Regions from separate parts of the Pantanalinema rosaneae CENA516 genome, predicted to be linked through region 2. Evidence: riboswitches for the same ligand, from Rfam matches in the RefSeq annotation. Region 2 holds a riboswitch; each other region holds the start of a gene.
What was found. Region 2 has a riboswitch for cobalamin ahead of ACN4EK_RS02385 (energy-coupling factor ABC transporter permease). Riboswitches for the same ligand answer to the same signal wherever they lie in the genome.
Positions count from the first base shown of each region.

Region 1: it holds a riboswitch for cobalamin, as region 2 does, so the genes downstream of both, ACN4EK_RS20840 (energy-coupling factor ABC transporter permease) here and ACN4EK_RS02385 (energy-coupling factor ABC transporter permease) in region 2, are expected to answer to the same signal.
Region 3: it holds a riboswitch for cobalamin, as region 2 does, so the genes downstream of both, ACN4EK_RS26060 (hypothetical protein) here and ACN4EK_RS02385 (energy-coupling factor ABC transporter permease) in region 2, are expected to answer to the same signal.

Region 1 is NZ_JBLZFZ010000039.1:38,940-42,144, forward strand. Features, by position in the region: gene ACN4EK_RS20830 (protein-tyrosine phosphatase family protein) at 188-601, opposite strand; gene ACN4EK_RS20835 (hypothetical protein) at 558-740, opposite strand; cobalamin riboswitch at 852-997, shown strand; gene ACN4EK_RS20840 (energy-coupling factor ABC transporter permease) at 1,357-2,112, shown strand; gene ACN4EK_RS20845 (energy-coupling factor ABC transporter substrate-binding protein) at 2,159-2,479, shown strand; gene cbiQ (cobalt ECF transporter T component CbiQ) at 2,520-3,205, shown strand, end outside.
Region 2 is NZ_JBLZFZ010000003.1:51,177-54,381, forward strand. Features, by position in the region: gene cbiQ (cobalt ECF transporter T component CbiQ) at 1-144, opposite strand, end outside; gene ACN4EK_RS02380 (energy-coupling factor ABC transporter substrate-binding protein) at 145-447, opposite strand; gene ACN4EK_RS02385 (energy-coupling factor ABC transporter permease) at 452-1,204, opposite strand; cobalamin riboswitch at 1,238-1,383, opposite strand; cobalamin riboswitch at 1,488-1,643, shown strand; gene ACN4EK_RS02390 (hypothetical protein) at 1,670-1,939, shown strand; gene ACN4EK_RS02395 ((2Fe-2S) ferredoxin domain-containing protein) at 1,962-2,873, shown strand; gene ACN4EK_RS02400 (ribonucleotide-diphosphate reductase subunit beta) at 2,870-3,205, opposite strand, start outside.
Region 3 is NZ_JBLZFZ010000061.1:2,369-5,573, reverse strand. Features, by position in the region: gene ACN4EK_RS26070 (CobW family GTP-binding protein) at 1-702, opposite strand, end outside; gene ACN4EK_RS26065 (SufE family protein) at 712-1,161, opposite strand; cobalamin riboswitch at 1,370-1,578, shown strand; gene ACN4EK_RS26060 (hypothetical protein) at 2,000-2,395, shown strand; gene ACN4EK_RS26055 (pentapeptide repeat-containing protein) at 2,428-2,982, opposite strand; gene ACN4EK_RS26050 (formylmethanofuran dehydrogenase subunit E family protein) at 3,087-3,205, shown strand, end outside.

The DNA of each region.
Region 1 (3,205 bases), on a different contig from region 2:
TCGATCGCACCTAATTATGGCTATGAAACCTGATTTTGGTTGGGATTTATCAGTTGGCGATCGTAACAATTTCCATGTCGGCTGTGAAAGAGCTAATTAATCATGTGAAAAAATATAGAGGCTTTAGATCAATATAGGTTCATTGACCTGAAAATCACCAACTTCTAGGTTATACTCCTCATCACCATTAAGAAAGCTGGCTTCTCCATCGATCGCATTCATCTAATAGCCGGTTAAGTTCTGCCGCCACTTGCCACGGATTGCGCCCTTTAAATGGTGCTGCAACTACAGCTTCGTAGGGATTTCTCCCCGTTTGTTTCACCGCCGCGATCGCGGCTTTGGGAGCAAGTCCGCGTCCAGCCACCAGCCAAGCGGCTAAAACATGCCCTGTGCGCCCAATTCCGCCCGAGCAGTGAACCACCACCTTTTGATTAGTTTGATCCGCAGTGGCTAAGAACGGCAAAATTTGGTGGATGAGAATGTCGGGGGTGGCAAGGTGAAAATCCTCGATCGGGATCCAACAGACGCGATCGCGTCCAAAGGTCTGTTGGTAGACATCAAGTAAATTGGTATAGCGAGTCAGTTGCGATGCAGGCAGCAAACAGCAAACAGCAAACCCGCTTGATGTCCCGATTCTGCATAAATGCAATCCACTCAGTCACTCGCTCATGACGATATCCGGGACGAGCCGCGCCAAACACGATCGATTCATTCTCCATAGCGGCAGCAAATCTATACATAGTGCATGTGCATTGAGTGGCTCAACGATCGATTTCGACGCTTAGTGAAGTTAGTCGATAGTAGAGTATTTCATCCCAACAGTCAGGCTGAACTGGAACACATTTAATAGTGATATACTTTCAGCCATCGGTTCTAGTGGGGAGCAGCCGCTAGAGGTAACGGGGAAAGTCCGGTGGAAATCCGGCACTGTCCCGCAGCTGTGAAGCGAGGAATAACACCTCTCAGTCAGAATGCCCGCCGATGAATAATTCAAGCTCCATCACATCTGCGAGGTACGGGTGACAATCCAGTATTTTATTAACTGCTGCCCTAGTGCTGCACAGTCTATATTCTCCATTCATGCTGCTGCCGATACCTTTCTATCAGCATCTGACCCATTGAGCAGTTGGGAGATATATCGCGCTGCTCTGGGATACTGCTTTGGCGACAATGTGCTGTGTTTCGTTTAGCACCGGTCTAAGTAATTCCTGAGTCGCATCTGTCTAAACTCTCAACACCCTGCCGTTGCTGCTTCAGGACTGTGGGGAGGACTGCCGATTGTGCGATCGCTCAGTGCCATAATGACCCAAAAAAATTAAGACCTTTGCTTTAAACTGATTCTTCTAGGAGATTTGTATGAAACACTTGCATCGAACGCGGCAATTAGCTGCAATGGTAGGTTTGAGCGCCTATCTTGTGATCGGATCTGCCCAGCCTGCCCAGGCGATGCACATCATGGAAGGCTTTTTACCCGTTAGTTGGGCGGTGTTTTGGTGGGTTGTGGCGTTGCCCTGCTTTATCTGGGGAGTGCGATCGCTGACTAAAATCACTCGCGAGAATCCCGAACTCAAGCTGCTCCTTGCCCTGGCTGGAGCCTTTAGCTTTGTCCTCTCGGCGCTCAAAATTCCCTCGGTGACGGGTAGCTGTTCTCACCCCACGGGTACGGGATTGGGAGCCGTGTTGTTTGGGCCGTCGGTGATGACGGTGTTGGGGAGTCTGGTGCTGGTGTTCCAGGCGGTGCTGCTGGCGCATGGGGGCTTGACCACACTGGGAGCCAATGTGTTTTCGATGGCGATCGTCGGACCTTGGGTTGCCTATGCTGTTTATCGGCTCTTTGCCAATAGCGGTAAGCAAAAACTTGGTGTTTTCCTTGCCGCTGCCCTGGGTGATCTGGTGACTTATGTGGTTACGTCGATTCAGTTAGCCCTTGCCTTCCCTGCTGCCAATGGTGGTTTTCTGGCGGCGCTGGCTAAATTTGCTGGAATCTTTGCGTTGACCCAGATTCCCCTGGCGATCAGCGAAGGGTTGCTTACGGTGTTGGTGTGGAATTGGCTCCAGTCCTACGCCACCGATGAGTTACGCACCCTGAAACTTTTGCGCCCCCAAGCATGATCGGTTAATTCACTGTTTGTGATCTATTTATTCCCAGAGTTTTGCTATGAACGAACCCTCAAAAAACACGCCATCTACGGCCTCAACGTCAACCCATCAAGGGACCTGGTTAATTGTGCTGACCGTGATCGCATTGGCTGTGTTGCCTCTCATATTCGTGCGGGGAGAATACGGCGGCGCAGATGGGGAGGCTGAAGCCGCGATCGCCGAACTTCAACCGGATTATCAACCCTGGTTTGGGGGGGTGTTTCAACCGCCCAGTGGGGAAATTGAAAGCCTTTTATTTGTCTCTCAGGCGGCTATAGGTGCTGGGATCATCGGTTATGTGATTGGGCTATACAAGGGGCGCAATTCTGTCAAAAAATAAGGCTCTGAGTCCCAATGAACCTTTGAGTTGATTCGGTTGAATGCACCATCAAATTGATACGCTAGCCCATACTAACCAATTGCGATCGCTTCCTCCAGAACACAAACTTGGATTTGCGATCGCCCTGTTTCTATTAGGCTATCTAGCGCCTGCCCATGTGCAAGGGTTGATGGTACTCTGGCTATTTCTTTGGGTGGTCAAATATGCTCGAATTCCTGCCCAGATTTATCTCAAACTTCTATCTCTGCCCATTAGTTTTCTCCTATTAAGCCTGCCTGCGTTGCTGATTGGCATGGGGACGGTGGATCACCTGACAGCTTTTGCACCCGATGTAGTTTGGGGCATGCCCATCGGTTCCATCTATCTCTATCTGAGCCAGCAGGGGATTGAACAAGCCAGGGCTGTCTTTGTTCGGGCGATCGCCCTGACCTCTTGCCTCTATTTCATCCTGCTAACGGTTCCCATGTTCGAGATCATTCGTGTCTTAAATCGGTTAGGATGTCCTGTCCTGGTGACTGAATTGATGGGGCTGATGTATCGGTTTATCTTCATCCTGACCGACACGGTGGGGGAATTGCTCACTGCCCAACAATCGCGCATGGGTTACGGCACCTGGCGGATTGGAATGCGCAGTCTGAGTGTGTTAGTGGGACAACTGCTGCATCGCACGTTGCACAACTATCGGCAGCTTACGCTGGGGCTGACCGCTCGCGGCTACACCGGGGA
Region 2 (3,205 bases):
TAACCAAACCGCAATCAGCAGTTGTGGAATGGGATGAGTGATCAGGGCAATGACAAGCACTGCGATCGCAAATAACAGCTTTTGTTGTGGCGAAATCTGCCGCAGGCGATTTGCGTAAGTGTAAACATCAAGATGATGATGCAATCACTCTTTCTCCTGTTCCTGTCGCTTACTGCTGCCGCGATACAGCCCGATGACATAGCCAATCACCCCCGCTCCCAATGCCGCTTGGGAAGCAAATAAAAGGCTTTCTACTTCCCCACTCGGTGGCTCATACAAGGGCTTAAACCAGGGTTCGTATCCGGGTTGAATTTCCCCAATCGCGGCTTCAGCCTGTCCATCGGCACCCCCATATTCACCCTTGACAAAGATCAAAGGCAGCACTGCCAGCGCTAGAACTGCGATGATCAACAGCCAGTTCTCGTATTTCGTCGGTTGTTTGCTCATGATTTTAGGCTTCCTGCTTCAATACTTTCAGGGTTTCTAGATCCGGGCGAGCATAAGATTGCAGCCAATTCCATACCAGCACCGTCAGCAATCCTTCAGTAATTGCGAGGGGAACTTGTGTCACAGCAAAAATCCCAGCAAACTTAAGGAATGCCGCCATAAAACCACCCTGAGCAGCAGGAAATGCCAGAGCAAGCTGAATTGAAGTGGTGACATAGGTAAACAAATCTGCTAAGGCAGCAGCCAGAAAAATGGCGACCTTTTGATGCCCTGTTTTTAAGATCAGATGATAGATACCATATGCTACATATGGACCAACGATCGCCATCGAAAACATATTGGCACCGAGGGTTGTTAAGCCACCGTGGGCTAGTAACAATGCTTGAAAAAACAATACCAGAGCACCTAACACCGTCATCACCGAAGGACCAAACAGAATCGCTCCTAAGCCTGTCCCCGTAGGGTGTGAACAACTGCCTGTTACTGAAGGAATTTTTAGAGCAGATAGGACAAAGGTAAATGCGCCTGCTAACGCTATCAGTGGCTTTAACTCAGGATTTTGTTTGGTAATGCGAGTCAGCGATCGCAGTCCCACAAGAAAGAACGGCAACGACACCACCCACCAAAATACCGCCCATTGTACAGGTAAGAACCCTTCCATAATGTGCATCGCTTGGGCAGGCGCGGGCGAACCAACGATTAAATAGCAACTTAGCCCTGCCATGATGGCAAGGCGCAACACTAGACGCAATTTCATGTCCGTCTGTAGCCTCGCAGACTGGTTTATCCAACATGGATTTTGACATCGGCGGGCATCCTGACTTAGAGAGGACAAACTCTCATCACAGTTGCGGGACAGCGGCAGCTTTGCACTACTCTTTCCCCATTTACTTCCGGTGGCTGTTCCCCACCAGAGCCGATCAAACACAGTAGGAGCGTATCACTGCAAGTTGGAATACTCAACCTCGTTGTTACCTTACGCAACATTAAGTATGCTCAACTGCTTGATTCACAATGTGCGGCTCTCCTCACGCCATGCTATTCTTTGGTGAGACATCGGTTCTGATGGGGAGCAGCCGTCAGACGTAAGGGGGAAGTGCAGCGTGAATCTGCCGCTGTCCCGAAGATGTAAGGAGATTGCTGAACTTTTAGCAAAAACTCTGAGTCAGAATTCCCGCCGATCATTGTTAATGTTCATTTCTATCTGCTAGGAACGATTGCTGTGGTATTAATCGCCTCAACGCCGCAACCGTTTAGCCGCCGGAGTTGGGCAGGACAGGGCTTGTGGTTAGGAATATCGCTGTTGCTGGGATTTGCCGCCTATCAGAGCGGCACTCTACTGGTCAATCAATGGGTCGGCATGCATGGTCTTACGGTTGATGTGTTCCTGCGAATGTTTGTGCGAGACAGCATTTGGGCGATCGCCCTCTTTGCCTTCTACACCGTTCTGGTGTTAAACCACCAGCGAATTCTACAGCGTACTTCTCGTTGACCTGAAGACTGTGATCAATCCCATGAGTGAATTCTCCCGCTGGATTACCCCGCTCAACCGTCGCAGCACAGAACCTGTCTATGCGGGGCAGAGCATTGAATATGAAGACTTTCCTTGCACGATCGATGTCGTCGGTCCATTGCTCTACACTCTGTTTCAAGAGCGTTGGCAAGAGACTCAAGTGGGTCATGTGGTGGAAGGCAGTGTTCTAGAGCTGGAATTTACGCAGCCGCCGAAGATTTGTATTCTCTACGATGGCTACCTCACTGTCGTCACCGAAGCATGGCATCTACATCTGTGTGTGGAAGAGCATTTGGGCGGTCCCCTTTGCAAAACGCCACCGGAGCTTCGGCAGCAGCGGTTGATCCACCGAGCATCGCTGTATCGTCGCTTGAATGAGCGGGGTGAACCTCGGAGTTGGGGCATTCAATTCTGGAATGGAGCGGGCGAAAAGATGATGAATCTGTTTCTGCCCAATCCGTTCTTGGGAGCAGATGAAGACTTATTACCGGAAGGCAAACCCCAACTCGACAAGCTGAGTTTATATGAGGAATTGCGTCAGATTTATGTGCTGGGCGATCGTCCCATTCCGTTTGACCATAATCCCTTGAAGCGTCCCTACATCTCGGTTTGTCGTTCCAGTCGCTGCTACCCCTCGCGCAACTGGCAACCCACTTATGAAGCCCTCCAACAAGCCGTTGAGGAAGCTGGACTGGATGTGACGGTGATGAATGCAGGTTGCCTGGAAGTTTGCAAGTTGGGACCAGTGGTGTTTTACTCTGGCGACCCGCGTTCTGAAGCACTACGTGAGCGAACCTGGTATACCCGCGTCACTCCAGAGGTGGCGAAACAGATTGTCGATTCTCATCTGGGGAAGGGTAAAAAGGTGATGCACCATCTTTATCCACCCGTGACGCAGCAGCAAGTCTCCTAAAAATCATCCCACCCTTCCAGGCTGGAGGACATGACATAGCTGGTGACACTGGCTTCAAAGAAGTTGGCTTTTGTATTTGCCTCTTTCTTCGTATCCGAAAACCGCTCCAGATGAGCATAGGGACTTTTCTTGTAGTTCATCTCTGGAAACAGCGGCTCTAAGCCGATCGCCTTCAACCGCTGATTGGCTAGATATTTGGTGTACTGTTCAGTGCTGGTGGTCGTGATGCCCAGAATGTCATCGCCCACAATGTGATTGCTCCACTTCACTTCGTGTTCTACAGCCAGGGCAAACATTTCATAGATTTGCTCCAGGCTATACGGGAAAACCTG
Region 3 (3,205 bases), on a different contig from region 2:
ATGTTTATGGTCATGATGCTCATGAATTGGCTGGGATGAGTTGAGGTAGGTACTGGTATCATTAAATCCAATATCCAAAATTAACGGCAGTGGCACCTCTCCATATTGAACCGAGATGATACGAGCGCCTGATTTGATCGAGCGAATATAATCTTCCAATCCATTCACGATTTGAGGAGAAACCAGATCGGTCTTGTTCACCAGAATAATGTCTCCAAAGATAAGTTGGTTGAGTGCGGCTTCACTCTCGTAATGAGTGGAGGTAAAGGATTCAGCATCCACAACTGTCAGCACTGAATCTAGCCGCGTGACATCCCGCAACTCTGTACTGACAAAGCTCAACATGATCGGCAAGGGGTCAGCAATGCCAGTCGTTTCAACCACAATGTAATCAACTGAGTCATGGCGATCGACCATTTCATACACAGTATCAACCAGGCTTTGATTGATGGTACAACAAATACAGCCATTGCCCAGTTGCACCATGTTTTCATCCACAGAAACTAACAGTTGCGAGTCAATATCAATGTCACCAAACTCATTCACAATTACAGCAATTTTTAAGCCTTGGCGATTGTTCAGAATATGATTGAGCAGCGTGGTTTTGCCACTGCCCAAAAAGCCTGTGATGATGGTAACGGGTGTGATGCGCTGAGGAACGCTCACCGATTCTGGATAAACTTGCATCACTGAATTGGACATAATGCCTCCTTAAGTTCGCAAGTAAGTCGCAGCCAGATGATAGACCAGCGCTTTCTGTTGCATGGTTTGAAAAATATTGTAAAAACCATTGGCACGAGACGGAGTCAGGCTGACATCCAGCCCGGTTTGTTGAATGAAATCGGGCTTTAACTGGATAATTTCTGCGGGGGCCAACCCGTTCAATCCTTCAACCAACAGCCCCACTAATCCCTTGGTTAGTTGAGAGTCGGAATCGCCCTGAAAGATCACCTTGCCCTGCTGCAAACTGGCAGTCACATACACTTGAGAAACACAGCCAGAAACTTTATGGTCTGCCACCTTTTGCTCATCGGGAAATGGCGGCAGGCAATTGGCAAAGCAAAGCAAGTACTCATAGCGCCGCTTCGGTTCCGAAATCTGTTGGAACCGCTGGACAATCCGCTCAAGGGAGGCAGGCAAGGGTTGGGAGACGGGCGACATACTGTTCTAGTAGCAAGCTATCTATAAAAATGATAATCATTCTCATTATATAGGAAGTGGGTGAAAAACTGAAGCAGTTCTTCGCAAGCGATACCACCCCTGCGGTTGATCTACTTCCTATGTGGTACTGAGGCGCACTGCTCATAGCAGTGTGCTGATTTAGCTAAACCCGAAATTCAGAATGTGTCATAATACCCTGATTGTGTTATTGTTCAGTTACTTATTCGGTTCTGATGGGGAGCAGCCATCAGACGCAAGGGGGAAAGTCCGGTGCAAATCCGGCGCTGTCCCGCAACTGTGAGCCGATTTTAGATTGCCGATTTTAGATTTTTGATGGGGGTGTATTGCGACCTCAGGCCAAAATCCAAAGTCCAAAATTGTGTGAGTCAGAATGCCCGCCGAGTTGTCAACCCGTTACATAATCATCTGCGAGGTACAGATGATGGCTATCTTAGCTTTCAAATCATTTACTGGGCTTAGGGCAATTTTTCTTAAGTTGAATTTGTAGCGTCTTCATTTGAAGTTGCCGATTTGTAGAAAAGTACCCCTGCTCAGGCATTGATTGGTTGAAGCCACATTCCAATATGTGGCTTACATGGCTGTTGTTCCGGGATTGTTGAATCCTGCTAGGCAGATATTTGGGTTGCCCGCGATCGCTTCATTCTGCTTGTTTACGGCAGAAGTGAAACAGATTTTTGCAACTATTTTCAGTGTTAAGACGCTACAACCATGTTCGTACAAACCATTCAAACTGCAATGACGGGATATTCCCACGTTGGTAAAAATTGTGAAGTCAAAAGAGCAGTAGAAGCCTTACAGCCAGTGCGGGAGGAGAACCATGCGACCTCAAGATAGCACCTGGCAGGGCTGTTTCGGCTACTGGAAAAATCTATTCATTCGAGAAAACCTTTTGCCACTGGGACACGCCGCATGGCAAGGATTTATCACTCAAGGACGAGGCATCGTGGTATGCCATGTGGTGCTCGTCGATGCTAAGTCTGTGGATTGGAATAGCGACATCGTGGAATACCCACTCCAGTTTGTTCCTCTCCCCAACATTTCAGCCTACTTGCAGTTTCTCAACCTGGAAGCAACTTTAATTGATACCTTTTACGATCGCCCCTGGCAACCCAATGAACCGCATCAAACTCGATTGGTCTTTATTGGGCGATCGCTGAATTCAGAACCAGTTTTCTCTGCACTCCAGAAGAGTACCAATGCTCAGCCAGTTTAGCGTTGTATGGAAAATTTCTTTTTGTGATTGTTTTAACGAACTTTCTGGCGATGGACTACAACGGTTGAAAAGGGTAGTAAATCCAATAAATCTGATCCAGGTCGAAGCTGAAACGTCGGGAATTTTAATTGCCAATCTTTCCAGATTTGCAAATAACGCGATGGTTCATGCCCCACCTTTTGCGATGGCAGCAAAGCTCCCGTTAAAATAGTCTTCTCCAGGATGGCTTCGGCAAACCCAGTCACCTCAGATAAATCCGCTTTCGTCAAATTGGTATGACTTAAATTTGCCTCGGTTAAACAACTTTGGTGTAAATTTGCCAGAATCAAAAATGCCTTTGTCAAATTTGCTTGCGTGAAGTTAACAGAACTGAGATTAGAGCGAATTAAGAATGCGCCACTTAAATCCGCTCGATGCAGATTTGCACCACTGAAATCAACGCTCATCAGAGATGCACCACGCAAATCGGCGCAGTTTAAATCAACATCCCGCATCCGGACATCTCTGAGATAAATACCACGTAGATTGACTCCTCGAAAGTCACGATCGCCCCGTCGATAGCGTTCTAAAAGCTCGTCTGCTCTCATGTAGGATAGTTTAACCCGATTGCTTGCAGTTTTGCACTTCGGCATAATTTAACAGACCGCATCCGGCTTGACTATCCCGGCAAGGGGCATTTGAGGATTATAAAATGATTAAGAGCATACATATTCTGGGTTGGGTCGCCATACTGTGTGGGATTTCGGGATTTGACGGAAGCCTGACCGCTACTGCTACAAATGGTATGCTGCGCGATTCCGCCCAGGACAA